DNA from 2 places in the Peribacillus sp. YIM B13482 genome. Region 2 is predicted to be linked to the other one. Evidence: a T-box and tRNA genes for the amino acid it is inferred to sense, from the RefSeq annotation. Region 2 holds a T-box; the other holds one or more tRNA genes.
What was found. A T-box is a leader RNA that pairs with one kind of tRNA and senses whether it is charged. The one in region 2 lies ahead of ACFX4L_RS01695 (valine--tRNA ligase), so its partner is inferred to be a tRNA-Val.
Positions count from the first base shown of each region.

Region 1: it has a tRNA-Val gene. The T-box ahead of ACFX4L_RS01695 (valine--tRNA ligase) is inferred to sense a tRNA for this amino acid. The anticodon was not compared.

Region 1 is NZ_JBHZPF010000004.1:128,733-143,901, forward strand. Features, by position in the region: gene ACFX4L_RS04440 (hypothetical protein) at 1-235, shown strand, start outside; gene ACFX4L_RS04445 (DUF1360 domain-containing protein) at 250-615, shown strand; gene ACFX4L_RS04450 (hypothetical protein) at 905-1,402, shown strand; gene spoVAC (stage V sporulation protein AC) at 1,421-1,891, shown strand; gene spoVAD (stage V sporulation protein AD) at 1,895-2,911, shown strand; gene spoVAE (stage V sporulation protein AE) at 2,936-3,292, shown strand; gene ACFX4L_RS04470 (YjcZ family sporulation protein) at 3,395-3,547, shown strand; gene spoVIF (sporulation-specific transcription regulator SpoVIF) at 3,660-3,914, shown strand; partial or broken gene ACFX4L_RS04480 (IS1182 family transposase) at 4,047-5,374, opposite strand; gene ACFX4L_RS04485 (ATP-dependent helicase) at 5,716-7,989, opposite strand; gene ACFX4L_RS04490 (hypothetical protein) at 8,140-8,436, shown strand; gene ACFX4L_RS04495 (spore coat protein) at 8,492-8,980, opposite strand; gene ACFX4L_RS04500 (hypothetical protein) at 9,217-9,480, opposite strand; gene ACFX4L_RS04505 (GNAT family N-acetyltransferase) at 9,640-10,068, opposite strand; gene ACFX4L_RS04510 (YjcG family protein) at 10,073-10,588, opposite strand; gene ACFX4L_RS04515 (alpha/beta hydrolase) at 10,679-11,401, opposite strand; gene ACFX4L_RS04520 (phosphatidylglycerophosphatase A family protein) at 11,594-12,151, shown strand; gene ACFX4L_RS04525 (hypothetical protein) at 12,169-12,390, opposite strand; tRNA gene ACFX4L_RS04530 (tRNA-Val) at 12,606-12,677, shown strand; gene truA (tRNA pseudouridine(38-40) synthase TruA) at 13,636-14,373, shown strand; gene ACFX4L_RS04540 (type 1 glutamine amidotransferase domain-containing protein) at 14,484-15,008, shown strand.
Region 2 is NZ_JBHZPF010000002.1:28,513-43,681, reverse strand. Features, by position in the region: gene yihA (ribosome biogenesis GTP-binding protein YihA/YsxC) at 1-339, shown strand, start outside; gene ACFX4L_RS01745 (LiaI-LiaF-like domain-containing protein) at 415-897, opposite strand; gene hemA (glutamyl-tRNA reductase) at 1,150-2,499, shown strand; gene ACFX4L_RS01735 (cytochrome C assembly family protein) at 2,510-3,340, shown strand; gene hemC (hydroxymethylbilane synthase) at 3,350-4,282, shown strand; gene ACFX4L_RS01725 (uroporphyrinogen-III synthase) at 4,282-5,058, shown strand; gene hemB (porphobilinogen synthase) at 5,077-6,072, shown strand; gene hemL (glutamate-1-semialdehyde 2,1-aminomutase) at 6,112-7,401, shown strand; gene ACFX4L_RS01710 (LysM peptidoglycan-binding domain-containing protein) at 7,807-9,228, shown strand; gene ysxE (spore coat protein YsxE) at 9,361-10,431, shown strand; gene ACFX4L_RS01700 (hypothetical protein) at 10,488-10,679, opposite strand; T-box leader at 10,917-11,145, shown strand; gene ACFX4L_RS01695 (valine--tRNA ligase) at 11,189-13,840, shown strand; gene ACFX4L_RS01690 (ATP-grasp domain-containing protein) at 13,912-14,766, opposite strand; gene ACFX4L_RS01685 (ATP-grasp domain-containing protein) at 14,735-15,169, opposite strand, start outside.

The DNA of each region.
Region 1 (15,169 bases), on a different contig from region 2:
GAAAAAAAGAAAGAAAGTGGAGAAAAGGGAATCTTCTGGGGACATCATTTCCCGCCTATCCAATCATCAAGGTTTTCCAAAGCCATTATGTGAGGCTATTGTTAACGGAAAAACGATTCAGTTTCATGTATTGGGAATGAAGGGGGAATCAGTGAAGATTAAAAGAGGGAACCATATTCGTTTCGTGGGCCTGCCGGAAATCATTGATGCCAAAATAATTGAAGAACCTAAGTGAAGGAGCAATATTAAATGTTTCCCCCACAAAATGAATTTACCTTATTTATAATATTAGGCTTGGCTTCCTTCAGGCTGACACGCTTGATCGTTTTCGATAAAATCCTGGAGCCGCTGCGCCGCCCCTTTTTTACAGAAATAGAGGAAAAAAATGAAGAAGGGGATGTGGAAATATTTTTAATGCCCAAGGAGAAGGGCCTGCTTGGCTGGATTGGTCAATTGCTAAGCTGTTTTTGGTGTGTTGGTGTCTGGGTAAGTCTTTTTCTGGTTTTCCTTTATATCCAACATGGGTTTATTGGCGACGTACTGATATTAATCCTTGCCGTAGCAGCAGTAGGCGCAATTATTGAGGTCATAATCAGCAAAATTATGGACATTTGATTGGAAACAACTTGTCTCTTCGTTCATATAGTATGGTATAGATCTTAAAGGAGGAGTCATAAATTGAATCAGAAACAGAATCCATGGGCTTATGCAAAACCGATTAAAAAAGATCAACCGGTCAAAATCAAGAAAGACTGTGGCTGTAATAATAACAATAAAAATAAAGGCTATTGAGTGAAAAAACCTTTCCATTTTGGAAAGGTTTTTTTATTTCCTAATCCTACCATTCATAAAAACCAGTTAAACAAGAAAATAATAATAGAACGATAAATTAGGATGTGATTCTATGTTCAGACAAGGAAGATATTTTAAGGGCAAATGGCTGTTTGTTATGTTTGTTTTGTGTTTGCTCACTGCCTGTAGCAGTCAGGGTGACGGAAAAACAGAGAATTTAGCATTGCTTAAACGTACGAATCCTAAACCGATGGATATCATTAATGGGATGGATGAAAAGGGTGAAAAGGGACTAATCTCAAAGGTCAAGGAAACCGTTGCTAACGAAGACGCCATCTATGATGTGATCGTCGTGAAAAATGGCAAAAAGATTATCGTCGCATATAAGGTTAAGCACTTAAAACGTTTTCATATGAAGAAAATTGAAAAAACTGTGACTGGAAATCTTGAAAAGCAGTTTCCCAAGTATGATTTTATCGTTTCGAGCGATTATAAAATCTTTTTGGAATCTGTAAGATTGAACGAGTTACTCAAGGAAAAAGATGTTCCCGAGAAAAAGGCGAAAAGGAAGTTCAAGGAGATTGAAGGACTTCAAAAAGAATTAATTTAGAAAGGGAGGTTCAGTACTATGAGCGGCAAGGAGAAAACTACCCCACAGCAGGATGCATATAAAGAGCTCCAAGGGAAGCATGAAATTAAAAGGCCAATAGTGAAGAATTGTTTGAAAGCCTTTTTAGTAGGTGGCATTTTCTGCATAGTGGGACAAGCCATTTCTTACTTCTATATTTACTTTTTTAACTTTACGGAACAGACAGCAGGTAGTCCAACAACTGCTACCATGGTATTTCTTGCTCTTCTAATGACCGGCTTCGGGTTTTACGACCGCATTGGCCAGTTCGGTGGGGCAGGAAGTGCTGTCCCTGTTACAGGGTTCGGTAACGCAGTCATTTCGGCAGCTATCGAACATCGGACTGAAGGATTTGTCCTTGGTGTTGGAGCCAATATGTTTAAATTGGCTGGATCGGTTATTTTATTTGGAGTATTTTCAGCCTTTGTCGTGGCGTTGATAAAAACGATTTATCAAATGATAGGGGGCTAAGCGGTGTTAAAGGGAAAACAAACATGGATGTTCGCCAATAAACCGGTCATCTTGGAAACAGGGGTAACAGGTGGGCCATTTGAGGCAAATGGAGAAATCGCTGGTGATTTTGATATCCTATACGATGATTTGTGGATGGAACAGGATTCTTATGAGAAGGCTCATCGCCATTTGATGGAGAAAGCGGTTGAGCTTGCACTGGAGAAAGGTAAGATTGACAAGGAGCAGGTACAATTTTTCTTGGCGGGTGATTTAATCAATCAGGTTACACCCACAAGTTTTGCAGCCAGAACCAACGGCATTCCATACTTCGGCTTGTTTGGAGCCTGTTCCACTTCAATGGAAGGTCTCGCTCTAGCTGCCTTCATCACCAATTATGGCGGGGCTAACTATGTGTTGACAGGCGCCTCGAGCCATAATGCAGCTGTTGAAAAGCAATTTCGCTATCCAACTGAATATGGAGGGCAAAAACCTCCGACAGCTCAATGGACGATAACAGGAGCAGGGGTGGCACTGGTAGCTCCTAATGGAAGCAAGCAAGGGGAATTTCCCCATATCGTCTCGGCCACCATCGGAAAGGTCATTGACATGGGATTGAAGGATCCCTTCAATATGGGGGGAGCGATGGCCCCAGCCGCCGTCGATACGATTCTTGCCCATTTCAAAGATACTGGTTTGACCCCGGATGATTATGATTACATCATTACTGGTGATTTGGGGAAAATAGGCAGAGGGACAGCCATTGACTTATTAAAACAAAAGGGCTGCGATATCAATCAGGAAAAATTCAAAGATTGCGGATTGATGATTTTTAAAAAGGATCAGCCTGCTTTGGCAGGCGGGAGTGGTGCGGGATGTTCGGCTGTGGTTTTATATGGCCATATACTAAATGAAATGATTTCTGGTAAATATAAAAGAATCCTGCTTGTTGCAACAGGAGCATTATTGTCACCGCTATCTGTCCAGCAAAAAGATTCCATTCCGTGCATTGCCCATGCGGTAGCCATTGAATATGGATGAAATCATGAAAAAGGAGAGATTTGGATGTTAGCAATGTTTTTTTGGGCCTTTGTCATCGGTGGCTTGATATGTGTAGTCGGCCAGCTTCTTTTCGATGTTGGCAAGCTGACACCAGCACATACGTTAAGCCTGTTCGTTGTAATAGGAGCTGTTCTTGGCGGGTTTGAATTATACGAACCGCTTGTTGACTTTGCCGGTGCTGGAGCAACCATACCAATCGTTTCTTTTGGGAATTCGCTCGTGAACGGGGCAATGATGGAATCGGAAAAACACGGTCTCGTTGGCGTACTGACAGGTATGTTTGAAATTACGAGTTCCGGTATCTCTGCAGCTATCATCTTTGGATTTATCGGGGCGTTAGTTTTCAGACCAAAAGGTTAAAATAACGGAAATAGGCAGCCTGGACTAGGACATGGCCTATACATATTTGTCCAGACCTACATATGTTATCAGTAAGCTTTAGCGAGAGCGAGGTGATATAGTATGTTTGGTTTCGGTGGCTACGGTTGTGGCAACAGCTGTTATGGCTACGGAGGCGGTTATGGCGGAGGCTATGGTTGCGGCGGTTCTACTTTCGCGATAATCGTCGTCTTGTTTATCCTATTAATCATTGTAGGGGCTTCTTTCTGCTGCTAACGTAAATGGAATAGGCAGAAGAAGCCTATTCCATTTATTTTTATTTGTGAGGGCCTAGCACCATTTTTCTGTTAATACATAGGATAGGTACAGAAAAGGGAGGGGCTTAGGTATGGATAATAACTTTTTTAAAAACATAGAAGGTAAAACGGGCGTAAATATGAAGGATGTATTAGAGTTGGCAAACTCTCTACAGGGAGCCAATTTCAAAGATGAAACAACAGTTAGAAGCGTCATCAAGCGCGTTTCAAAAATAGCAAATAAGCCGGTCAATAAGGAAACGGAAGATAAGATCGTCCATTCCATTGTATCTGAAGGGAATAAACTGGATTTCGGGACCATTTCCAATATGATAAATAAAAAGTGAAAAAAAGGCCTGCTAAAGTGCAGGCCTCAGTTTGTCGACAAAAGGGGTTAGGAATTAACATTCCGAACCCCTTTTGAAATTCCCTTTGAATTTTGCTCAATATTAAGGAATTGGGAATACGAGCCCACTATGTTAGGCCATTTTTGGACCTTGCCATGCCAATTGGCCATCTTTCTTTACATTCATGGCAGCGAAAGTAAGCATCGACAATTTTTTAAGTCCCCTTAAAGTAGTCCAACGCATACCATGCTTTTCTTTTGCATCTGGGAATACACGCTCAATCGTTTCCTTGCGTTTCGCATAGATAGGTTTTACATCTTGATGATGACGCAGGTGATCTGCTTCTTCCATATTTTCTTGCCAGATATGGCGCGTCACCACTTTTTGATGGTCTTTGCTTTGTGTACACTGTGATAAAAATGAACATGTCTTACAAATGTGTTTGGGAGATTTGTACTCACGATGTCCCTCTTTATTTGTTGTTGAGTACTTTAAAATCTCGCCCGATGGGCAAAGGTAACAGTCAAAATGTTCATCGTAAACATACTCATGTTTGCGGAAGAATCCTTCTTTTGTTCGTGGCCGTGTATAGGGTAAAGCCGGTGTGATTTCTTTGTCAAAGAGGTAGCTTGTAATGGCTGGTGTTTTATAAGCTGCATCTGCGGCAACGGCTTCAGGCTTTCCAACTTTCTCAATCACTTGTTCAACCAGTGGCTCTAACATATGGCTATCATGCGTATTTCCAGGTGTTACAATCGACCCTAGCACAAAACCATTGCGGTCTGCAGCCGTGTGAAATGAATAGGCAAACTGTTTTGTCCGTTCATCTTTCACATAGTAACCACTCTCAGGATCTGTTGTACTTTCTTTCATCTCTTTGGTTTCTTCCTTATAAAATTTATCTGGTGGAAAAGGTTTCTTTCCATGGTTTTCACAATCTTGATTTATTTCTTCTTGAAGGCGTTCTTGATACGCTCGTGTTTCCTTGCGAACGACTTTCTTTGCGAACTTTCGCTTATTTGCACTGACTTTCCCATGAGTGGAATCAACGAATACATGCTCAGCACTTATTAACTTTCTTTCGGAAGCTGTCATTAAGATGCGATAGAAAATCTGTTCAAACAGGTCAGTATCTTTAAAGCGTCGCTCGTAATTTTTCCCGAACGTTGAGAAGTGAGGCACTTTATCATGGAAACCGTAACCTAAAAACCAACGGTAAGCCATATTCGTTTTAACTTCTTCAATTGTTTTACGCATCGAACGAATACCAAAGGTATATTGAATCAATGTCAATTTAACTAAAATAACTGGATCAATACTTGGGCGCCCTATCTCTGAATACATATCTTTCACCAAGTCATAAATGAAAGTGAAGTCAATGGCCGCCTCTCAATTTTACGAACCAAATGGTTCGCTGGCACCAGTTGATCTCGCTGAATAGAATCATGTTTAGAAAGCATCCTCATCACCTCAAGTTATAATACTCCTATTTTAAAACAAAAATGACTCCAGGCAAAAGTGTTCCATCTAAAAGGCAAGACAAAGTTGATTGGAACGGAAGGTACGAGACTCCTGCGGGAAAAGCGCGTCCAAGGGAGACCCCACAGACGCAAAGGCGCCGAGGAGGCTCCCGGACCGCCCGCGGAAAGCGAGTGCCTGGAGTGGAAATCAACGTCCAAATTGTACAAGCCATAAAAATAGACAAACTCAATTTTCATCGGGTTTGTCTACAGTCTGAGGCCTGCTAAAGTGCAGGCCTTTCTCATTTCGATTTTCAAAGAGAGATATTATTCACTTTTGGTCAAAGCTTCAAGAAACGTGATGGATAAGCGGTCCGTCCCCGTCTAGTTTGCAGGATGGAAAGGTAAAGATCCTTTTTAGCCCGGGTTGCTGCTACATAGAGCAAACGTCTTTCTTCTTCAAGAGGGGCCAGCTCCCCTTTTCGGTATGATTCAAGTGCGAAATCATGAGGAATGCTGCCATCGACAGCAGCAAGAACATAAACGGTTTGATATTCAAGCCCTTTTGAACGGTGTATGGTAGTTAGCTGTATGGCATCCTTAAAATGTTTCGATAGCTGTTTTATCTCTTGAACCATCGCAGTCATATGATCGACATGATCAAGGAAAGCGGCGACGGTGGGAAAACGATTTGCTGCCACCTTTAGGTCGCGGATGTCATCGGAACCTTTTTCCAGGTTTGCTTCATTTCCGCGCTTTTTTACATATTCCTGGTATCCCAAATCTTTCTCGATGATTTCTAAAGCTACAAGTGGAGCCATATTTTTTAAAGAGCGGATTTGTCCTGGGATCGTTTTTAATTTTCGTTCTTGAAAAGCATGTCCTGTCTTAACAAAAGCAAATGCATCGATAAAATCACAATCCTGCAGTATTGTCATTGCTTTTAACTCCTGTAATATACTTTGCTTTAAAAATAAGGAGGAAAGGACATCAGATGCTGCCTTGCTATCATGGGGAAACAAACTCAGGCGCATAAAGGCAAGCATGCCGCGAATGACCCTGCGCTGATAAAACGAATCTGCATCCTTTTCAATGACAAATGGCAGGTTTGAAGCGGCTAGCCGTTCAAAAATGGCCCTGGACATCGTATGTGTCCTATACAAAACTGCAAAGTCCCCAGGGTTTGCTCCCTTGGATATTTTTTCTTGGATGTCGGATACGATCATCGTTGCTTCCAATTCCTCATCATAAGGATAAAATAATACAGGGGGATTACCAGAATCATGCTGTGCTGTCATCTTTTTTTCCATCCGGTTCTGGTTGCGCTTGATCAAGCGGTTCGCTGTAGCGACAATTTCATGAGAAGAGCGATAATTCTCGGTCAGCTTTACCACTTGGGATCTAGGGAAATCATGATTGAAATTCAGAATATACTTCGGATCGCTTCCGCGGAAAGAATAAATGGATTGATCATCATCCCCAACCGCACATACATTTTTTGATTCAGCAGAGAGGAGTTTTATCAATTCATATTGAACTTTATTGATATCCTGAAACTCATCAACCAAAAAATAGTTAAATCTTTGCTGATATTTCTTCAAAAAATCCGGGTGGTTTTTTAAAAATACATAACAGCCTACAAGCATATCATCAAAATCATATTTCCCTGTTTGCTGTTTATATTCTTCATATTTCTTATATAAAAATAAACAGGATTTCTCCCACTCGTCTGTCGGTTTAATATCTTCTGGAAAGGCCAAGGAATTTTTCCAAAGCCCAATTTGTTGAAGGGCTTGATCATATGCAAATTCCTTATCATCAAGTTCCAATTCCCTGCCAGCCTGTTTCAATATCTTTTCTTTTTCCCATTCCCACTTCAATAGGAAATCACGCTGCCATTTGGATGGTTCGTGAAAAATCAGGATTTTATAAAAGATGCTATGAAAGGTCCCGCTAACTATTTGAGAAACAAGGGAAGGCGTCATATAGGGATAGCCGAGCAGACGCTGCTGCATTTCCTTTGCAGATTTCGCCGTGAATGTTACAAGCATGATACTTTTTGGATCAATCTTCTTCACTGTGAGCATATAGGCAGTACGTACCGTTAATACCCGGGTTTTCCCACTGCCGGCTCCTGATAGGACGAGGATTGGTCCATCGATCGTCATTACCGCTTTGAGTTGCTCTGCATCTAGAACAACCCCGGATGAGGATAATTCCTGAAAGTATGGTTCCTCTGGTTGTTCCAGGGCAGAAGGTTTATCTGAATACTTCGGATTGCCAGTTATGGGCCGGCTTTTAAGGAAAGGTTCCGTAATGGTTTTTGTTTCTGTAATGGTTCGTGATGTAGGAATCCTAAATCCATTCTGTTCCATATATTCTAATGGCCTGTCCTCATTTATCGGTTCTGAATTCGGCATTTCGCAGTGAGCCTGCGATGGGTCACTATGATAAAAATAGGGTGTCTCATGGATCCCAATAAATAATTTCACTGGTTTATGACAAATGATACAAGAAAGCTGATCACGTTTTCCTTTTTCAAAAAGTGTCTGCAGCTCACCAGCTGAAACGGTATGTAAATGTACGATTTCATTGCCAGATTTTGCTTGATTCATATAAATGGATACCTCTAATCTATTAAAAATATCGGCAATACTCATCATACCAGAAGATTAGGAAAAAAGAATGCGGAAATAGTGTTTAAATCTCATTCCAGACGGGTAATTAAATGACAACATAACTATTTAAATAAAGGTGGGATTCCTATGGGATACATAGCACCTGTTACACAATTTGAATATATTCAATATGCCAACCGGACGGTCGGAGCTGAAGAGAAAGTAAGAATTGTCAAAGGAACGAAACCCATTCAACCGATCCGCTTTGATCAGGTGTTGGAAGAGGAAATGGGAAGCTTTGAAGGATTCGATCAAGTTCAATATCATAATCGGGAAAGGACGAATGGAGCAGGCGCTAATAAAAATCAAATGGGCATGGGGGTTAGTGAAGAATTTACGGCTGAAATGACGGGAAAAGGGTGGTATTTCAACGAAAGTGTCTAGTTTTGCAAAGAAAAACAAAAGAGGACACGTGAAGTGTCCTTTTTGTGTTGATCTCTTAGAGAACGTCAATTTCCACGATTAGAGCTAACAATAATTGTAGTAAAAGTTGAATGTTAAGAGCGATTTGTGCATCAGTTGTTACAACGTCGATATCACGGCTGTTTTCAACAATTGTTTTTTGGCGCGTGATTTGTTTAACATTAGAAGATTGGATTAATTCTTGGGTAATCCTATCAGCATTATCATTATCTGCAACGGAAATGCTTACGATGATCGCGATAGCTGCTTGTAGAGCGGATTGTAGAGAAAGAGCCGCTTTAACATCTGTTGAAGTGATATTTACATTACAGGAATCTTTAATGTAAATTAGTTCTTCGGAAAGCTGAACCTGAGAATTGTCTTGTCTTGCCTCTTGTTCGATAGAGTCGTCTTCGTTATTGCAGAATCCTGTCAGGGGGTGGTGTGAAGCTGAATCTAGGGCTGACCATGATCTTTCAGAGTCTTCATGAGTGTTACAGTTGCTACGATATACATTTTGGTTCATGTTGTTTTTTCCTCCTTAGGTTTTATTCCCTATTAAAATATGCTTTGATGATTAATCGGGTTGGACGAATAAATCAGTTAATTCGTCTATTTTTTAATACTTAGGGAAAGTATTAGAGTGTGGGGGGGTGAATGATAAAAGAAGCTGGAGCTTCAGGAATGAAATGTAAGTGCTGCTATGTTTTCTGTTACTTATTTCTCCCCAGCAAGTAGGGTTTGATTAGGTGAAATGGTGAATCATTTATCTTTGGAATCCGTGAATTTGTTGTGAATAGAATTTGTAATTGGATTAACATCTTTTTCCGTGATGTTCTTGTCTTGGTTTATGATTTTTTGCGATTGCTCTTGTAAATAGCGAATGGTTTCTCTAAGGTTATTTCTTTCTTTTTCAGTTAGATCGACTTTTTCCTTTTTGAAACCATGTTTTCTCATAGTCCTCGAAACCAGCAGTTCCATTAATCTTTTTTGAGACTCCTCCAGGTTAAATTCATTGTTGCCCATAAAATTTTCCCTCCTTCTTGCTTTCTATATATAGTCTATGTATTTTTGCGGAGATTGCCATTGAACAGAAATGGTTTTTTTATAAAACGATAATTTAAGATCATGAACGAACAAAAAAACGCTGTCCAATCAGAAAACTGAAAGGACAGCGTTTTTATATCATAAAATGGTCTTCGTCATCGTTTTATGAGGAATGCCAGCATCCATGAATTCGTCGGAAACGATCTCATATCCTAACTTTGAATAAAAAGGAATCGCGTGCACCTGGGCATCAAGCTTTAATTGAGGTACTTCCCGTTCGCTTGCGTATTCCTCAATAGCGTTCATGATCATGGCACCGGCACCATTCTTTCGGCCCGATGATAGTACACAAATGCGCTGGACTTTACCAATGTTGTCGATTACCCTGAAGCGGCCGGCACCTATTGGCTGATCCTGATCATCATATAAAACGAAATGTGCAGACTCTTCTTCATATTCATCGATCTCTTCTTCAAGAGGGACTTTTTGTTCTTGGACGAATACTTTTTTTCGAATCATATAAGCATTTTCAAGCTCTTGGCTGTTCTCTGCAATTTTTACAAACACGAAATCATTCAGCTCCTAATCTAAATGTTTCATAAACGGTCCATGCCCCATCTTCAAGCTGATACAGCAAGTGAACTCGTTTCACCTCTTCTTCATGGCTAACGTCAAGCATGCTTAATTGGCCTAAAACATCAGAATGCTCATTATCGGATAAATCTTGAGCGATGGTAATATGCGGGACGAATGCATGTTCATTTTCACTTTTCATGAATTCCTCATTATTAAGTGCATCATGCAGCTCTTGAAGCCCTTCGGATAATTCCACTTTGAAATAAATAGTATTGCTTACGGGTTGGAAGGACTTCGCTTTCGTTACGTTCATCGTAAAAGGACTGCACTTTTGAGCAATGCCTTTTAATTGTTCCGCGATCGTCGAAATTTCCATATCCGTCGCTTCGAATGTTGGTTTAAGCGTTAAATGCGGTGGAATGAAAGCATATTTCGTATCATACCTTTTTCGATAGGAGTTAGCTAAATCTTGAAGTTTTTTTGAAGGGAAAATTGCAACACCATATTTCATAAATAAAACCTCCTGATATTTTTTTATTGTTGTATTATAGTTGGACATGTTTTTCTTGAAACCATCTCAAAAGAGATGATTACGAGTAAGTTAGAACATTTCCAATAGTGCTCTTTTTAAATCTGCCTGCCAATATTTCCAAGTATGATTACCTTCAAATTCTTCATAGAAGCATGGAAATCCTTTTTGCTTTAATAATTTATGCAATTCCCTGTTGGGTTCTATGAAGTTTGCCCTGTTGCCATCAGTCGTCGGAACATCAGTTTCCCCAGTCCCGATCACATGGTAAAGTTCGAGGAGATGCGGATCCTCAAAATTACGTACAGCATCCATTACTGCTTCATTGGCAAGTGGCGACTGCATGATGCATTTCCCGAATGTATGGGGATACTTTAGTGCGGCCAATAAAGAAACTGTACCACCAAGAGAGTCACCTATCAAAGCTCGACCATGTCCCATTTGATAGGTCGGAAATTCATCATCTAAAAACGGGACAAGTTCATGGGCAAGAAAACGTATGTATGCAATGTACTGTTCCCCGTCCGGATGATATTTGCTCCTGCGGTCAAAGCGGTCTTTATAGGGAATGCCGACAACGATGATATTCTCGATCTCTTCGTTCCCTAATAGTTCATCGGCTACGCGACCAATTCGGCCCATTTGAAAATAATCACGGCCATCCTGAGCAATCACAAGCGAATATTTATACAGTGGCGAAAAATTAGCAGGCAAGTAAACAAGTAGTTCCAACTCTTCTGCTAAAGCTTCGCTTTTAAACATGTACTCTTTAATTGTGCCTTTGCGTAAACTCATTTTCCCGCACCTCGATGATAATTAATAATGAAAAACAACTTACTTGACTATTTTAGCATAGCCTTGCGATTTTTTCCTGTGAGAAGAATTTAGAATAGAATATTTTCATTATATTTTCTAAAAATTTAAATTATAAGGTGCTATAATACTAGCATATAGGAAAATAATACAATAAAAGAGGTGGCGAATAAAATGGCAGATGTACAAGTACACAGCAGGGAAGTAACAAAGGCGGCTAAACGAACATTAATAGAGCGTGGTGTAAGTGTGGAGGCAATTGCAAAAATCGTTTTTGAATTGCAGTTCCCGTATAAAGCTGATCTTAAGCTGGAGGAATGCATCCACAGCGTCGAGCGTGTCCTGTTAAAAAGGGAAATTCAACATGCCATTTTAGTCGGTGTGGAGCTGGATAGACTGGCAGAGCAAAAAAAGCTATCAGAGCCCCTGCAATCGATTGTTGAATCTGATGAAGGGTTATTCGGAGTGGATGAAACGATTGCCTTTGGTGCAGTACTCGGTTACGGAAGCATTGCTGTAACGACCTTTGGCCATTTGGATAAAAATAAAATAGGCGTCATTCACGAACTCGATAAGAAGCAAGAAGGAATCGTGCATACCTTCCTGGATGATATCGTTGCAAGTATTGCCGCGAGTGCCGCCTCAAGGTTAGCTCATCGTCTGAGAGATGAAGAAGAATCGTTAACTGAACAGGAAAAGGACATTCAGGAAGAAGAAGAGTTGATCGGTTGAATCTTGTCGACCAATTTTCATCCCGACCTATCAAACCTGGCCTTAATGAGGCGGGCAGAAAGGATATTGTCCATTTTAAATGTCCGTTTTGTCTGCCTTAGAAAACAGAATGCGTGAAAATTGCCTGGATAAATTTCAAGCACCTGGATTTTCCGCTGCGTAATCTTTCCTTGTTCGGAGAGATAAATTATCTCTAATGGAGCGTTTTCTTCCATATGTTTTCGAAGTATATATTTCATTCCTTGTCACTCCTTTGCTGACTTACTTGCAATCATTATATGCGAACATACGTTTCTTATGCAAGTGAAAAGGGAACGCCGGTTCTTGTTTTGCGGATAGGTAATAAAAAATAAGATGAAAATAAAACTTTTTTAATATAATGCGTTGACTTTTTAACAAAAAAACATATAATAAATTATGTACTTAAGTATTTTACTAATCAGTTATTACATACGACTTGTTAGCTCAGTGGGAGAGCACTTCCTTGACAGGGAAGGGGTCGTGGGTTCGAATCCCTCACAGGTCATCCGAACGGCGAAAGCATTGCTAAGCAATGTTCTTGCCGTTTTTTATTTTAAATCAACGACTGTATGATGGGTTCAAGGTAAACACCATAGAATGCCTAAAAACCACTTCACGCTAAAATATGTGAGGTGGTTTTTTTGCTTTTAAATTTCGAATTCAAGAATTTCATGAAGAGAAAGCACTTAAGTAACATTCAATTATGCTAGGTTTACTGTGAAGAAAATGAATTTGTAAATGTTAAGATGTTACTGCTAACATCAGTTTCTTTTCCTTGTAGCAGTATGGATTTTCCAAAGGGCATTTCTATTACAGTATCCAGTAGCGCTGGACATATAATTTGAAAGTTGTTAAGCATTACTTTACTCAGGTAGTCATCTCTAAGGAATAAAGACGCAAAAACTTTTGAATGACTCGTTCGTTGCATGACGTTAGCCTCTTTGGTAGACTATGCAGAAGTACATTTGACTTTGGCTAGGATTTACTATGGAACGGCATAGAGCTTCCCATTTTCAGGTTTCGTTTGGGACATCTCACTTTAGTAGGAGAATAAAGGGATGCAGCTTTATAAAAAGAAATAACCCATGAATCACACATACATTTTCCATATGTGGAGTGTGTGTCAAATCAGTTTTAAAAGTGTAACCCAATCATACAGGTTCCCGATGCTAACTCTAATTTCGTGGGGATCTTTTTCATGTCTATCCTTTTTCTATCTTTTCCTTCTCTCCTCTCCCAAAAAAGTAAGAACTCTTTAACTCGAACGGCAGGGGGCAGTGAAACTTCTAAGGAATAATTTTTGGATGTACAAAAATACATTACAAAAATAAAAACTTAACAATTTGATGTGTTTCTAAGAAAAAACCATCTTTTCTCATAAAGCAGGGGTTGTATGTGGGCTTGTAATTTATCAAGAATTTTCTGTTTAGATGACTATACAGGAATAATATAAGGAGGAAGCAATGAACAATTATAAATTGACCATTCAATATGATGGCGGGCGTTATAGAGGCTGGCAACGACTCGGTAATAGTGATGATACGATTCAAGGGAAAATTGAAAATGTATTAACGGAAATGGTAGGGGAAAAAATTGAAATCATCGGATGCAGCAGAACGGATGCCGGTGTACATGCCCTTGCCCAAATAGCCAATTTTAAGATCGGTGAAAATCTGACTGAAGTTGAAATCATGAATTATTTGAATAGATATTTACCACGGGATATCAGTATTGTCGAGGTTAGGCTAGTTCCTGAACGTTTTCATGCCCGTTATAATGCTAAGGATAAAACCTATTTGTATAAGATCTGGAACGAGCAATATACAAATCCTTTCATGCGAAAGTACAGTATGCATGTAGAGGAAAAGCTGAATATCACAAGAATGAAAAATGCATGTCAACATTTTATAGGTGAACATGATTTCACTGCTTTTTCAAATGCAAAGTCTAAGAAAAAGTCCATGGTGCGTGAAATATACTCCATTGATATAGAAGAAAATGCTGGCTTCATCCAAATTACAGTGCGAGGCGATGGATTTCTTTATAATATGGTTAGAAAGATTGTCGGGACGTTGATAGAAGTTGGGTTGGGTGAAATAGATGCTGAAAATATACCAAGTATTATAGAGTCAAAAGAAAGAATCCAAACGGGTCGTATGGCGGAGGCAGCTGGGCTGTACTTGGTAAAGGTTGATTTATAGGCCGGATGTTGATGCATCGGTAATTGTATGTTAAGTGTACAGGCAGTAGAAAAAGGGAAGTAATAGGGAAGAATGGTAAAGCGGAAAGTACGAAAGAAGGAGAGATTTTCATGAGATTAGCAGGAAAGAAAATAATCTGTCTTGTGCACCATGATTTTGAAGATTTAGAGCTCTGGTATCCGATTTTACGTTTAAAAGAAGAAGGGGCGATTGTTCACCTCGCTGGTGAAAAGGCGAATGAAACATACATTGGAAAATATGGTGTACCAGCCATTTCTGATTATGAGTATGGCAGTATTAATGCAGAAGAATATGATGCCATTCTTGTACCGGGCGGTTGGGCACCCGACAAAATTCGCCGGTTTCCTGAAGTGTTACCGCTCCTTCAAAGCATGGAAGAAAATAAAAAAACCATTGGGCAAATTTGTCACGCTGGTTGGGTGTTGATATCCGCGAAAATTTTACAGGGGAAGACTGTAACGAGTACACCTGGCATTAAAGATGATATGGAAAACGCAGGGGCAACTTGGATAGATGAGCCCGTCGTCGTAGATGGAAACCTTGTGTCAAGCAGACGTCCACCTGATCTGCCGGATTATTTAAGAGAATTGATAAACGTGATTGAAAAGGGTTAAATCCATAGTACGGTGAAAAACCACTCAGTTTGTAGACAAAAGGGGTTCGGAATTAAAAAATTCCGAACCCCTTTTTGAGATTCCCTTTGAATTTTTGCCTGAAGTTAGGAGATTGGGGCTCTACGAGCCCACTATGTTAGGCCATTTTTGGACCTCGCCAT
Region 2 (15,169 bases):
GCAAAGGTTTCAAAAACGGAGCGTGATGCTTGGGGAAGGATGATCGAAACGTACTTCACTTCCCGTGATCAGCTCCGCGCTGCGCTTCTGATCGTCGATTTGCGTCATCCGCCTACAAAGGATGATATCGCAATGTATGAATTCCTGAAGCATTATGACCTGCCCAGGATCGTAATTGCAACAAAAGCGGATAAAATTCCAAAAGGCAAATGGCAGAAGCACTTGAAAATAACACGCCAAACGTTAAATATGGAAAGAGAAGATGAATTGCTTCTTTTCTCGGGTGAAACAGGCGAAGGTAAGGAACAAGCCTGGGGCGTCCTTAAGAAATATATGTAAAAGAAAAGGGTATTCCGCATTTGGAATACCCTTTTTCATTATGAAATTCGCATGAAATGCGACTCGGCTGAAGTTTTACTTTTTTCGAACCAAAAAGTAGATGCCGATTGCCATCAAGGCAAATGGCCAAAACCTTTCGATGTTCGCCGTATTTGTTTCAACAATCCCGAAAGACGTTGTGATTTTATCATAGAACAAGAAAAGGATCGAGATGATGAATAATACCATCCCGTGAAACATTCCAGAATTTGTTTTACGTGCCCGGAGAATAAATCCCAGTGAGATGATTAAAATAAAGATACCTATATTATCCGGCCAAATATCAAGGTTTGCTACGATATGGAAGTGAGCCCCGAACCCCAGTAGGATGACGCCTGGCAGGATGGATTCATAATCATTACCGCTATAGGCCTGAACCAAGAAGGCGGCACCGACTATGCATAATAAAGTGGGCCAGCTATAAAAGCCTGGAAAGATTTCCATTTGGGAATGTTCAAGAAAAAAATAGAGTCCGAAACCGATTAAAACGGTTCCGGGGAAAATACGTTGCGTTTTCATTTTATCCTCCTATTCAATTCGATTACTTGAAGTTCTTTGCCATTTTTGATATGGTACTTTTGTACACAATGTCGAAATATGTATGTAACTTACAAATCCCGCTTAGACACCTTTTGGAGCAATTCAGGCGTTTTGGCGTCTTTTCATGGTAGCATACGTTTTCATAAACTGTTCATATTATTTGCGTGTTTCCATTTTAGTACATGGTATAATAAATTTACATGAAAAATTTTGGGGGTGCAAAACAAAAGGATGCATATTCTAGCGGTTGGTATTAATTACAAAACTGCCCCTGTTGAAATTCGGGAAAAACTATCGTTTAACGAAGCCGAACTTGCCGAGGCAATGAAAGCTCTTAAAAATAAAAAAAGCATCTTGGAAAACATTATTATTTCAACATGCAACAGAACAGAAATATATGCGGTCGGTGACCAGCTTCATACGAGCCGGTATTATATAAAGGAATTTCTTTCGGAATGGTTTAACATCGATAAAGAAGAATTTTCTAAATACCTGTTCATCTATGAAGGCGATGGGGCAGTCGAGCATTTATTTTCAGTTATCTGCGGCTTGAATTCCATGATACTGGGGGAAACCCAGATTTTGGGACAAGTGCGTACAAGCTATATGTTAGGACAGAAGGATGATACGATCGGCACCGTTTTTAACCATCTCTTCAAGCAAGCCATTACATTAGCTAAAAAGGCTCATTCAGAAACGGATATCAATACGAATGCCGTTTCTGTCAGCTATGCAGCAGTCGAGCTTGCAAAAAAAATCTTTGGAGGCCTGAACGGCAAGAACGTCTTGATTCTTGGGGCCGGTAAGATGGGTGAGTTAGCCATTCAGAATCTGCATAGTAATGGCGCTGACAGCATCACAGTCATTAACCGCACCTTTCAGAAAGCGGTCGAATTGGCGGAGAGATTCAATGGTACAGCGAAACAGCTTCAAGAGCTGCAATGCGCTTTAGTGGAAGCGGATATCCTGATTACCTCCACTGGTTCAAAGGATCTTCTAGTAACAAAAGAAATGATGACATACGTGAATAAGCTTCGTAAAGGCCGTCCTATTTTTATGGTGGATATCGCAGTGCCGCGTGACCTTGATCCAACATTGGCGGAGCTTGAAAATATCTTCTTGTATGATATTGACGATCTTGAAGGGATCGTGCAAGCGAATATCGAAGAGCGCAAAAAAGCTGCCGAGAAAATAGAATTGATGATCGAATCTGAAATTGTGGACTTCAATCAATGGATTAATTTGCTTGGTGTGGTTCCTGTCATTTCTTCTTTACGGGAAAAATCCCTATCAATACAACAGGAAACGATGGAAAGCATCGAAAGAAAGCTTCCTCATTTAAGCGAACGGGACAAAAAGGTTCTGAACAAGCATACGAAGAGCATCATCAACCAAATGCTAAAAGATCCGATTCTTTATGCAAAAGAGCTTGCGGATGAGCCGAATGCAAAAGAGCAATTAAATAATTTCGTGAAAATCTTTCATTTAGAGGACTTGATTGAAGACCAGCTGGTAGCGGATGATGAAAAAGAAATGAACAGCTCCAAGGCATCCCTATTGAATCCAGTTCCTGTCCAGTAATGAGGTAAATATGGAATTACTAATGACAAGATTGCATGAAGCCACTGTATTGTTGTATGCCATCAGTATGCTTTTATACTTTATTGACTTCCTTAATAATAACCAGAAGGCGAATAAGGTCGCCTTCTGGTTGCTTTCTATTGTTTGGGTACTGCAAACAATTTTTTTATTTCTGTATGTATTGAAAACGGGAAGGTTCCCGGTATTGACGATTTTTGAAGGCTTATATTTTTATGCATGGGTCCTCATATCGTTATCTTTAATCATTAACCGATTGCTAAGAGTCGATTTTACGGTCTTTTTTACGAACGTATTAGGTTTTATGGTTATGGCCATCCATACCTTTGCACCTGTTCAGATAGAATCTCAAGTGCTTGCACAGCGTCTGGTTTCAGAGCTATTGCTCATACATATCACTTTTGCCATCCTATCTTATGGGGCATTCACGCTTTCTTTCGTTTTTTCCCTTCTCTACTTAATTCAATATGATTTACTTAAACGGAAGAAGTGGGGGAAACGGCTGCTTCGACTCGGCGATTTAACGAAGCTCGAGCAAATGTCTTATGTCCTCGCAGTAATAGGTGTTCCATTATTAGTGGTCTCCCTTATCTTGGGGATTCAATGGGCTTATATAAAAGTGCCTGGGGTATCCTGGCTGGATATGAAGATCATCGGTTCATTCATTTTGCTCATCGCTTACAGTATGTTTTTATACTTGAAAATTCGGAAACAAATGTATGGAAGGACCCTAGCCTTTCTGAATATTGGATCTTTCATGATTGTGTTAATTAACTTTTTCCTTTTCGGAAGCCTTTCAACATTCCACTTTTGGAATACATAGGAGGAAACTATGAGAAAAATAATTGTTGGTTCTAGACGTAGTAAATTAGCGATCACCCAAACGAACTGGGTAATCGATCAACTTAAAGAGCTTGGGGTTCCATACGAGTTCGAGGTGAAGGAAATTGTCACAAAGGGTGACCAAATCCTTGATGTAACGCTTTCCAAGGTAGGCGGAAAAGGCTTATTCGTTAAAGAAATCGAACAAGCGATGCTGGATAAAGAAATAGATATGGCTGTACATAGTATGAAAGATATGCCGGCGGTGCTGCCTCCAGGCTTGACGATCGGCTGCATACCACCGAGGGAGGACCATCGGGATGCCTTGATTTCAAAGAACCATGAAACCCTTTCTGAACTGAAGCCCGGTTCCATTATAGGTACAAGCAGCTTGCGCCGCGGCGCTCAAATTTTGGCTAGAAGGCCGGATCTTGAAATTAAATGGATTCGCGGGAATATCGATACCCGTCTCAATAAGCTGAACACGGAAGATTATGATGCCATCATTTTAGCAGCAGCCGGACTATCAAGAATGGGATGGGAGCAGGACATCGTATCGGAATTTTTAGATGAAGATATTTGCATTCCTGCAGTTGGACAAGGGGCACTTTCCATTGAATGCCGCGAAGACGACAAAGAACTGCTGGCTGAACTTGAGAAATTAACCTGTGAAAAAACGAAAAGAACGGTTGAAGCGGAACGTGCCTTTTTGGATAAAATGGAAGGCGGATGCCAGGTGCCGATTGCCGGATTTGCGGTAGCGAAAGATAATGGATTCGTTTCCTTGACGGCTTTGGTCGCTTCTCCGGATGGAAAAGTGATTTATAAAGAAATGGTTGAGGGGGCTGATCCCGAGACGGTTGGGCATGATGCTGCCAAACAGATAAGTGAAATGGGCGGTAAAGAATTGATTGATCGCGTAAAAGAGGAGCTTGATCAGTAATGAATCCCTTTCAACCTCTTAAGGATTATCGGGTATTAATCACCAGAGGGAAAGGGCAGGCAGATGGTTTAAAAGATTCGATCGATAAAAATGGCGGAACGCCGCTTCTTGTGCCATTGCTTGAGTTCACTCTTCCTGATCATATGGAAGTTGTTCAAGAGCGGTTAGATGAGCTGCATACCTATGACTGGATAATTCTCACCAGTCAAAATGGAGTGGATTTCTTCTTTAAACTTATTGGTGAACAGCCTTTAATGCTTCCGAAAATAGCCGTTATCGGCTCTAAAACAGAAGCGGCCCTGAAACGACATGGATATAGGGCGGATTTCGTTCCAGCTCAGTTTGTTGCCGAAGGGTTTGTTTCGGAGTTCATTACCCTGCTTGATTCCGGTTCGCGTGTATTGCTGGCAAAAGGGAATCTCGCGAGGGCGGTTATTGCGGAGGCAATCAATGAAACTGGTGCATCCTGTGATGAAGTGATAATTTATCATACCGTGCTTCCCGGAAGCAGTGAAGAAAGACTCGTGAAACTTATAACGAATCATGAAATTGACATCATAACCTTTACGAGCTCTTCGACGGTCAATCATTTTTTACGTATCATGGAACGCCATGATTTGGATACATACATAGACCGGATCATCATCGCATGCATCGGGCCGATTGCCGCTAGAACGGCTGAAAAAAATGGGCTACACGTTGATGTTTGTCCAGATGTTTATACGACGGATGCCATGGTTGCGGATTTAATACGCTTCATAAGTAAAAAGAAATAATAAGGGAGGAACTTCAAAATGAAAAACATTCCATTCAATCGCCACCGTCGCTTGCGTGCAAGTGCTGGTATGAGGGCTTTAGTCCGTGAAACACAATTGCATAAAGAGGATTTGATCTATCCGATCTTCGTCATTGACGGTGAAAATGTAAAAAATGAAATCAACTCGATGCCGGGTATATATCAGTTATCCATGGATAACCTTGGGGCTGAAATGGATGAAGTCGTAAGTCTGGGCATTAAGTCAGTCATTTTATTCGGTGTCCCTTTTGCTCATGATAAAGACGAACAAGGCACAGGAGCATTTCACCATAACGGACTTGTGCAAGAGGCAACCCGCTATATCAAAAAACAATATCCTGAAGTCATTGTCATTGCTGATACATGTCTTTGTGAGTATACAAGCCATGGCCATTGCGGGGTCGTTGAAGGGGAAAAGATCCTGAATGACGCTTCCCTTGACCTTCTTGCCAAAACGGCGATCAGCCAGGCTGAGGCCGGTGCCGATATCATTGCCCCTTCCAATATGATGGACGGTTTCGTTGCGGCCATCCGTGCAGGCTTGGATGAAGCTGGCTATGAAGATATTCCGATCATGTCCTATGCAGTGAAATATGCTTCGGCTTTTTACGGCCCATTCCGTGATGCAGCGAATGGCGCGCCGCAATTTGGCGACAGGAAAACTTACCAAATGGATCCTGCCAATCGCCTTGAAGCATTCCGTGAAGCTGAATCCGATGTTGCTGAAGGTGCGGATTTCTTAATCGTGAAACCAGCCCTTTCCTACATGGACATTATCAGGGACGTTAAGAATAACTTTAATCTTCCCGTTGTTTCCTACAATGTGAGCGGTGAATATTCAATGGTCAAAGCTGCTGCCCAAAATGGCTGGATTGATGAAAAAGCGATAGTGATGGAAATGCTGACAGGATTGAAACGCGCAGGTTCCGACTTGATCATTACGTATTTCTCAAAAGAAGTAGCACGCTGGATAAACGAAGATAATCAAAGATGATTAACAAATAAAACCTGTAATGGAAAAGGGGATTGAATCATGCGGTCATATGAAAAATCGAAACAAGCGTTTGCCGAAGCAAAAAAATTGATGCCAGGCGGCGTGAACAGCCCTGTACGTGCCTTCAAATCCGTGGACATGGATCCCATTTTCATGGAGCGTGGAAAAGGCTCAAAAATGTATGATATCGATGGCAATGAATATATAGACTATGTTCTTTCATGGGGACCGCTTATCCTGGGTCACACGAATGACCATGTCGTTGAAGCATTGAAAAAGGTAGCGGAATCAGGTACAAGCTTCGGAACCTCTACGCTGATTGAGAATGAACTGGCTAAGTTGGTCATTGACCGGGTGCCTTCGATTGAGATGATCCGGATGGTGTCTTCAGGAACCGAAGCGACGATGAGTGCGCTAAGGTTGGCGAGAGGCTTTACAGGTCGGGATAAAATCCTTAAATTCGAAGGTTCATATCATGGACATGGCGATTCATTGCTAATCAAAGCAGGTTCCGGCGTTGCCACATTAGGTTTGCCGGATAGTCCGGGAGTACCGGAAGGCATTGCGAAAAATACGATTACCGTACCATATAATGATCTTGCAGCAACCAAATATGCGTTTGAACAATTTGGCGAAGACATCGCGTGTATCATCGTAGAACCTGTTGCAGGGAACATGGGCGTAGTTCCGCCGCAACCAGGTTTCCTCGAAGGCTTACGTGAAGTGACGACCCAATACGGGGCTCTATTGATCTTTGACGAAGTTATGACAGGTTTCCGTGTCGGTTATAACTGTGCACAAGGCTATTTTGGCATCGTACCGGACCTGACTTGCCTTGGGAAAGTAATTGGCGGCGGCTTACCGGTCGGAGCTTTCGGAGGCAAGCGCGAATTCATGGAACGAATTGCCCCGAGCGGGACAATCTATCAAGCAGGAACATTGTCAGGTAACCCTCTGGCCATGACGGCTGGTCTTGAAACGCTGAGCCAATTGACTCCAGAATCTTATGAAGAGTTCACCCGAAAAGGTGATATGCTTGAAAAAGGCATCGGAGAAGCAGCGAAAAAGTACGGAGTTCCCCATACATTCAACCGTGCCGGTTCCATGATTGGACTATTCTTTACGGATGAAGAAGTAATCAATTATGATACAGCAAAAACATCAGATTTAGAGTTCTTTGCTTCTTACTATAGGGAAATGGCGAATCAAGGCATCTACTTGCCGCCGTCCCAGTTTGAAGGTTTATTCCTTTCCACTGCACATAGTGATGAAGATATCGAAAAGACCATCACAGCGGCAGAACAGGCCTTTGCAAAATTAAAAAAATGAGGCTTCATGACACTATTAAAATTATTAACAGGCTACCATTTTTCCAAAAACCTTTGGAGAATGGTAGCCTGTTTTTTTTTGATTCAATCAGTAAGTGGAAGAAGGCCGAAAAAATGGTTGAAGGAGGAATTAAATGGTTGAAGGAGAAATTAAATGGTTGAAGGCCGAATTAAAGGGTTGAAGGACAAATTAATTGGCAGTAGGCCGAATTAAAATGGTTTAAGTCTGATTGATCCAATCGACATGGATTTTAGCCTGAAAAAGTAAAGTTCTACTCCTTATCATGGTTCAGTAAAAATAAGGTTTGGATGGCTGCAAATGAAATGAAGGAATAATCAGCTTGCTTTCTTCATAGATTGATATTGGTATAGGTACCGTTTCCTGAAGCTGAAAGGAGGAGTTGTCTTGTCGCAAGAAAATGAATCGTATTTACGATTTTCTTTAGAGGAATCCGTTTGGTTCCAGAAGGGACAGGAAGTGGCTGAGTTATTTTCCATTTCTCTGGATCCAAATGTGACGATTCAAGAAAGTGATCAATATGTTTTTATACGAGGCTCGTTAGATTTATGCGGTGAATACAAAGACTCGCAAAATGGTGAGGAAGAGGAGTTTTCGCAGACCTTTTTGCCAAAAGCCGTTCAAAAGGTCGAGAGGCATCCTGATGGACTTACTGAGTTCACACACCGTTTTCCGGTTGATATAACAATTCCGAATAATCGAATTGCCTCATTAGAGGAGATCGATGTCTCGATTCAAAGCTTTGATTATGCCATGCCTGAACATAACTGTTTGAAGTTGCAGGCGGATTTGTTGATAACCGGAATTTATAATGATTCATATGTGGAAGAACGGTTCGATACGGATCAGGAAGTTGGGGAAACAGAGGAACAAGAAGAAACGGACGGTGAAAACGAGTCATATATTCCATATGCGGCTGCAGTGCCGCCAATCCCAGATTTTCAGCCTGTTTTCCGAGATGAGCAGGAGGAAGAGTTATACACGCCTTTTTCTGCAGAGGCAAAACGGGTATCTGAAGCAAACGAGGAAGAGGAAGAGGAACCGATCTATTTAAGCGATCAGCATGATGTCCCAGTTTTTGAGATTCCCGTTTCACCATATCCTGAAGAGGAGGAGTGGGAAACGGAAGTGCACAGACAGGAAGAAGTGAATTTTTCTATAAGTGATCAGCCTGATTCAGCAGAGGTATCTATGTCATCCAAGGAAGAGGAGAAGCAGGAGGAAAATGTAAGCAGGCAGGAAACTATGGAGAAAGTCGAGACTCCTAGAAAGACTTTGATGGAAGAGGAAGCAGTGGAAGAGCCAAATCATATAATCAATCATATAAGTGTCCCAGTTGAGAATAGCCCTGTTTCAAATCCCGAAAACGAGGATGTCATCCGGCAGGAAGAAGCTGAGGCTGCAGCGGGTCCTATCCTTAATGAACATGCGAAGATGGAACATGAAGGGGAAGCAAATTCGTCGTCCATAAGCGATCTATTCAAAAAGAAGGAAAGACCAGCGCCGCCAGCTAAGGAAGTTAAAAATTTCAAAGGCAGGAAACAAGCCGTGGAACGTGATGATAAGGAAACCGCTGAACATGATGAAAAGCAGCTTTCCATCATGGACTTATTCGGTCGGAAACAAGAAGAAGAGCTGGTAAGGATGAAGGTTTGTATTGTCCAGCAAGGGGAAACGCTTGATGACTTGGCTCAACGTTATGATGTTACGGTTCAATCCATACTTTTCAGTAATGAGTTGGAGTCGAACCAGAACGTCCATGAAGGGCAAGTCATCTATATACCGAAGGCGGTTGCGTATAAGAATTGACCAGGACAGAGAGCAGAGCATATGGTCTGCTCCTGTTTTTTAGAGCAGCCCGGATTTAATTACACCTTTTGGTGGCTAGAGGAATCGAATAATCGGATTGTTGAGTGTTTATAGAGAAAGTGAGTGAGTCTCGTGAGGGAAAACGAGAATCAGCAGCCTATTAATCGGGATCGTGACACGGAGACCGTCTTGAAGGAATACGCCATGTATGTACAATATATTGAGGACTTCGGGCGGGTGAAAAAAGTATACAGTGATCGAGGTACATTTGCCTTGAAATCCATTGTACCGCATAAAGGCATTGATTTTATCAGGAATGTTCAAAAACTGTACCATCGAGGCTATAACCGGATCGTTCCCATTTATCAAACGATGGATCAGCGTTACGCCGTTCTTCATAATGGACGTTTGTATTACCTGATGCCCTGGCTTAATAATGAAGGGGACGGGGAGCGTGATGAAAAGCATAAGCAAATGTTCAGGGAGCTTGCTCGGATGCATACGCTGTCCGTAAAGGAAATCCAGGTGGATATAGAAGAACGGGAAGCTCATTATGAGCGGACGCTTGATGCCTGGAATAACGAGAAGGACTTTATGGATGAGTATATTGTCAGCTGCGAAAAGAAGTGGTATATGTCTCCATTTGAAATGACGGTTTGTTCATTCTTCACTGATATTTCACAGGCACTGAAGTACTCGATCAAGAAATTTGAAACTTGGTATGAAAAAACGAAGGAAAGTGAAAAGGTTCGAACCGTGATCACGCACGGAAAGGTCTCTTTGAAGCATTTCGTTAGTGATGAACGGGGGTATGGCTACTTCATCAATTTTGAGAATTCGAATACGGCACCGCCTCATTTCGATTTACTGCCATTTCTCGTTAAATCGGCCAGGACCTATCCTGTCCAATGCGATGACTGCGTCGACTGGCTATATAACTATTTTCGTTATTTTCCTTTGAAAGAAGAAGAATTGCTGCTCATGCAAAGTTATATGGCTTTCCCTGGATCAGCTTTGGAATTAGTGAAGGGTTATTCCGATGGCAGGAGCCATCGTTCAGAGCTTGATAATGTTACTCAACTGCAGAGGCAATTTTGGCTCCTGAAGAATGTAGAATATATGGTGATGAAAATCGAAGAAATCGAACAGAAGAAAAAGGCGGCCGCAGAGGCTGCCAAAGAAGAGCAATCACCCTCAAGCTAAATATACATGATTGGATCATCTCCAGTCATGTATATTTTTTTGCTGTGAGGGAATAATTAAATCCATTCGAAATATAAAGACAAGGCCAAGAAAATAAAGGCGACTAACAGGAGCATATCGAAGAAAGTAGGGAAAATCAGCGTACGTAATCCTTGGAATACGATAAAGGGAATGATGAACTGCTGGCAAACACCGCGGAATTTTTTCATCCAAGGCGGTAAAGTATAGGGAGTATATCTTCGCTTCATATTATTACCTTCCTTTTTAGGACTTCTTTTATTATATGGGTGGGTAGTGGGAAAGGTGAAAAAGCCGTCACATTAACTGTTCCTGGAGTATAAAATAAAGAAAATGGCCGGACAGCGGGAGTGAATGCGTGAAATGAGACGCTTCCTGGGAAAGTAAGCGAAAAGATGATTGACTGGAGCCCCATATTTTTTGTACTATATACTATATGCATTCAATGATTTTACATATGAATATAATTCAATGCAAAGACCGGAAATAGTAAGATGAAATGCACTTTTCAGAGAGGAAACCAATTGGTGGGAGGTTTCCAGGCAGCAGCATCCGAAGTCGTCCGCGAGCAGTTTTCGTGAAAGATCTTAGTAGCGAAGGCCGGTGAAGAGCCGTTATCCGATTTGAGAGCCGAAAGAGATTTTTTTATTTTTCGGAAAAAAGGTGGCACCGCGAACAACTTCCTTCGTCCTTTTGTGATGATGGAAGTTTTTTTTATGCCCAAAAAGGAGGAAATGATATGGAAGAGAACCAAATTTCGATGCCAACTAAATATGATCCGCAGACGATAGAGAAAGGCCGCTATAAATGGTGGCTTAATGGGAAGTTTTTCGAAGCGACGGGTGACGATAAAAAGGAACCATATACGATTGTCATCCCGCCCCCTAATGTAACAGGTAAGCTGCATCTTGGTCATGCTTGGGATACGACACTTCAAGATATATTGACACGCATGAAAAGGATGCAAGGCTATGATGTATTATGGTTGCCTGGCATGGACCATGCCGGTATCGCCACTCAAGCAAAGGTTGAACAAAAGCTTCGCTCGGAAGGCGTAAGCCGTTATGACCTTGGACGTGAAAAGTTCGTTGAAGAGACATGGAAATGGAAAGAGGAATATGCGAGCCATATCCGTGAACAATGGTCAAAGTTGGGTCTTGGGCTTGATTATACCCGTGAACGCTTCACTCTTGATGAGGGGCTTTCAAAAGCAGTACGCGAAGTTTTCGTCTCTCTTTATAAAAAGGACTTGATTTACCGAGGCGAATACATCATCAACTGGGATCCATCAACGAAAACGGCGTTATCAGATATCGAGGTTATTTATAAAGATGTGCAGGGTGCATTTTACCATATGAAATATCCGTTGGTTGACGGGTCAGGTGAAATTGAAATAGCCACAACACGTCCAGAAACGATGCTAGGCGATACTGCGGTTGCTGTACACCCTGAAGATGATCGTTATAAACACCTGATCGGCAAGATGGTTCGTTTGCCAATTACAGGCCGGGAAATCCCAATTGTCGGTGATGATTATGTCGATATGGAATTCGGTTCAGGCGCGGTTAAAATTACTCCGGCCCATGACCCGAATGACTTCGAAATTGGGAACCGTCACAATTTGGAGCGCATCCTTGTCATGCATGAAGACGGTTCGATGAATGAAAAGGCTGGTAAGTACGAAGGTATGGATCGCTTCGAATGCCGTAAGCAAATCGTCAAAGACCTTCAGGAAGAAGGAGTGCTCTTCAAAATCGAAGATCACCTTCACTCAGTCGGCCATTCAGAGAGAAGCGGTGCTGTTGTTGAACCATATCTTTCGACTCAATGGTTCGTAAAAATGCAGCCACTGGCTGATGCATCCGTTGAACTTCAAAAAGGGTCCGATGAGGAAAAGGTTCATTTCGTACCAGATCGTTTTGAAAAAACGTACCTCCACTGGATGGAAAATATCCGAGACTGGTGCATTTCCCGTCAGCTTTGGTGGGGTCACCGCATTCCAGCGTGGTACCATAAAGAAACAGGTGAAGTGTATGTTGGCCACGAAGAACCTGCGGATGCTGAAAACTGGGAACAGGATACAGATGTTCTGGATACATGGTTCAGCTCGGCATTATGGCCATTCTCGACTATGGGCTGGCCTGATAAGGACAGTATCGATTTCAAACGATACTATCCAAACGGAGCACTTGTAACAGGCTATGATATCATTTTCTTCTGGGTATCGCGGATGATTTTCCAAGCACTTGAGTTCACAGGTGAGCGTCCATTTGAAAATGTACTGATCCACGGTCTGGTTCGTGACGAACAGGGTCGCAAGATGAGTAAATCGCTTGGCAATGGTGTGGATCCGATGGATGTCATCGATCAATACGGTGCCGATTCCCTGCGTTACTTCTTATCTACAGGCAGCTCACCAGGGCAGGACCTTCGTTATAGTACGGAAAAAGTGGAAGCGGTTTGGAACTTCTCGAATAAGATTTGGAACGCATCCCGTTTTGCTTTGATGAACATGAATGGCATGACTTATGACGAAATCGATTTAAGCGGTGAGAAGTCTGTAGCCGATAAATGGATTTTGACGCGCTTGAATGAAACGATTTCAAACGTGACGAGACTTGCGGACCGTTATGAGTTCGGTGAAGTGGGCCGTGTGCTTTATAACTTTATTTGGGATGACTTCTGTGACTGGTATATTGAAATGGCGAAGCTTCCGTTATATGGCGAAAATGAAGCAGCGAAGATAACGACCCGCTCGATCTTGGCTTATGTACTGGATAACACGATGAGATTATTACACCCGTTCATGCCATTCATTACCGAAGAAATCTGGCAGAACCTTCCTCACCAAGGTGAGTCGATCACTGTTGCCGCTTGGCCGGAAGTGAATGAAGGATTGACAGATACAGCTGCAGCCGAGGAAATGAAGCTGCTTGTTGAAATCATCCGCTCCGTCCGTAACATCCGTGCTGAGGTGAATACACCATTAAGCAAAAAAATCAATTTGATTTTAAAAGCTAAAGATGAGTCCATCTTAGAAACGTTACAGAAAAACAGCAGCTATATCGAGCGTTTCTGTAATCCTGAACAATTGACGATCGGAATCGAGGTCGAAGAACCTGCTCAAGCCATGACAGCTGTCGTAACTGGTGTAGAACTGATCCTTCCGCTTACAGGACTGATCAATATCGACGAAGAAGTGAAACGTCTTGAAAAAGAACTCGACAAACTTAATAAAGAAGTTGAACGCGTACAGAAAAAATTAGGCAACGAGGGCTTCGTTAAAAAGGCGCCGGCAAGCGTCATTGAAGAAGAACGTGCCAAAGAAAAAGACTATAGCGAAAAACGCGACTCTGTGATCCACAGGATCAGCGAACTGCAACAACTGTAAAACAAAAGGATGAACCAGCTATATGCCGGTTCATCCTTTTGTATTTAACGCAATTGATGCCATTCCCAAAATCAAATGTTCCGTTGGGAGGATATTCTTTCTTTTATGAATATGAGGTAATCCCGTACGATATTCATGTCGCTTAGTGCACTTAATGTCCGGCTGCCGACGACATCCTCGATTTCGTTGAGCATGAGGCTGCCATCTTCGGCAAATATGAAATCGATTCCGACCAGGCCAAAATCAAATGCCTCGATTACTCTTTCTACAAGGGTTAAATCGGATGCGGTCAGCTCATATAACGAAGCCGATCCCCCTAGCGTGTAATTTGCCTTGAAACTTGAAGCGGATTCCCTAAGGACAGCAGCCTTCACTTTTTTACCAACTACAAAGACACGGATATCCCTGCCGAATAAACCAGGTTTTTGGACAATCCAATTTCCGTCATTCAGTTCGGCCAAATCATCGGCATCCTCGATTAAATAAACTTGTTTCCCTCCGCGGCCACCTGTTTCTTTAGCGATGAAAGGGAACTCCATATCCTCGGCATTCGGACTTCCGTTGCAATAAACGGTATCGGCCATTGGTATCCCCATCGAGGACAAATATTGATGCGTCTTTGCTTTGTCATTCGCGATTTCGGATACGGTTGAGGAGTTAAAGCAGGCAATCCCCAGTTGCTCCAATTGCCTAGTAAAAAAAGGATCGATGGTCCGGACGATCGCAAAGTCAGGCAATGAAATTGGCTTCATCTCATGTTCCACGTACAATTCGTTGAAACGGTGGCCGATCCTAATGTCCTCCCGATGGAGAAAGTGTAAATCAAGATCAAGCTGACTGGCTTCGCCAAGCATCCAATCTATGTATCCTTTATTATTTATGGCATCCTCACGGTTATAAATCAACCAACCCGCTTGCTTTTTCATCAGAGGCACTTCCTTTTCCTAATTTGTTCAGGATATAATCGAACATGCTATCAGCGATGTTGATGCCTGTACATTCATAAATATTCAGTAAATGAGAATTCGAATTCACTTCGCATAAAAGCGGTCCCTCTTCACCGAACAGCAAATCGACGCCGGCGAAGTCGGCACCTAGAATCTCCGCACATCGGATGGCAAGTTGTGCTTCTTCCGTGGTGGGTGTATAGGGGGCAGCCTGCCCCCCAGCAGTCATATTAGCTCGGAAGTCTTGCTCGGAATGGCGTTGCATCGCTGCTATGACTCGATTGCCGACGACATTAACACGAATATCCCGCCCTTTACTGTGTTCAATGAATTCCTGAATGATAAATGGCTTGTGGCCAAGATTACGGATCGTCTTAAATAA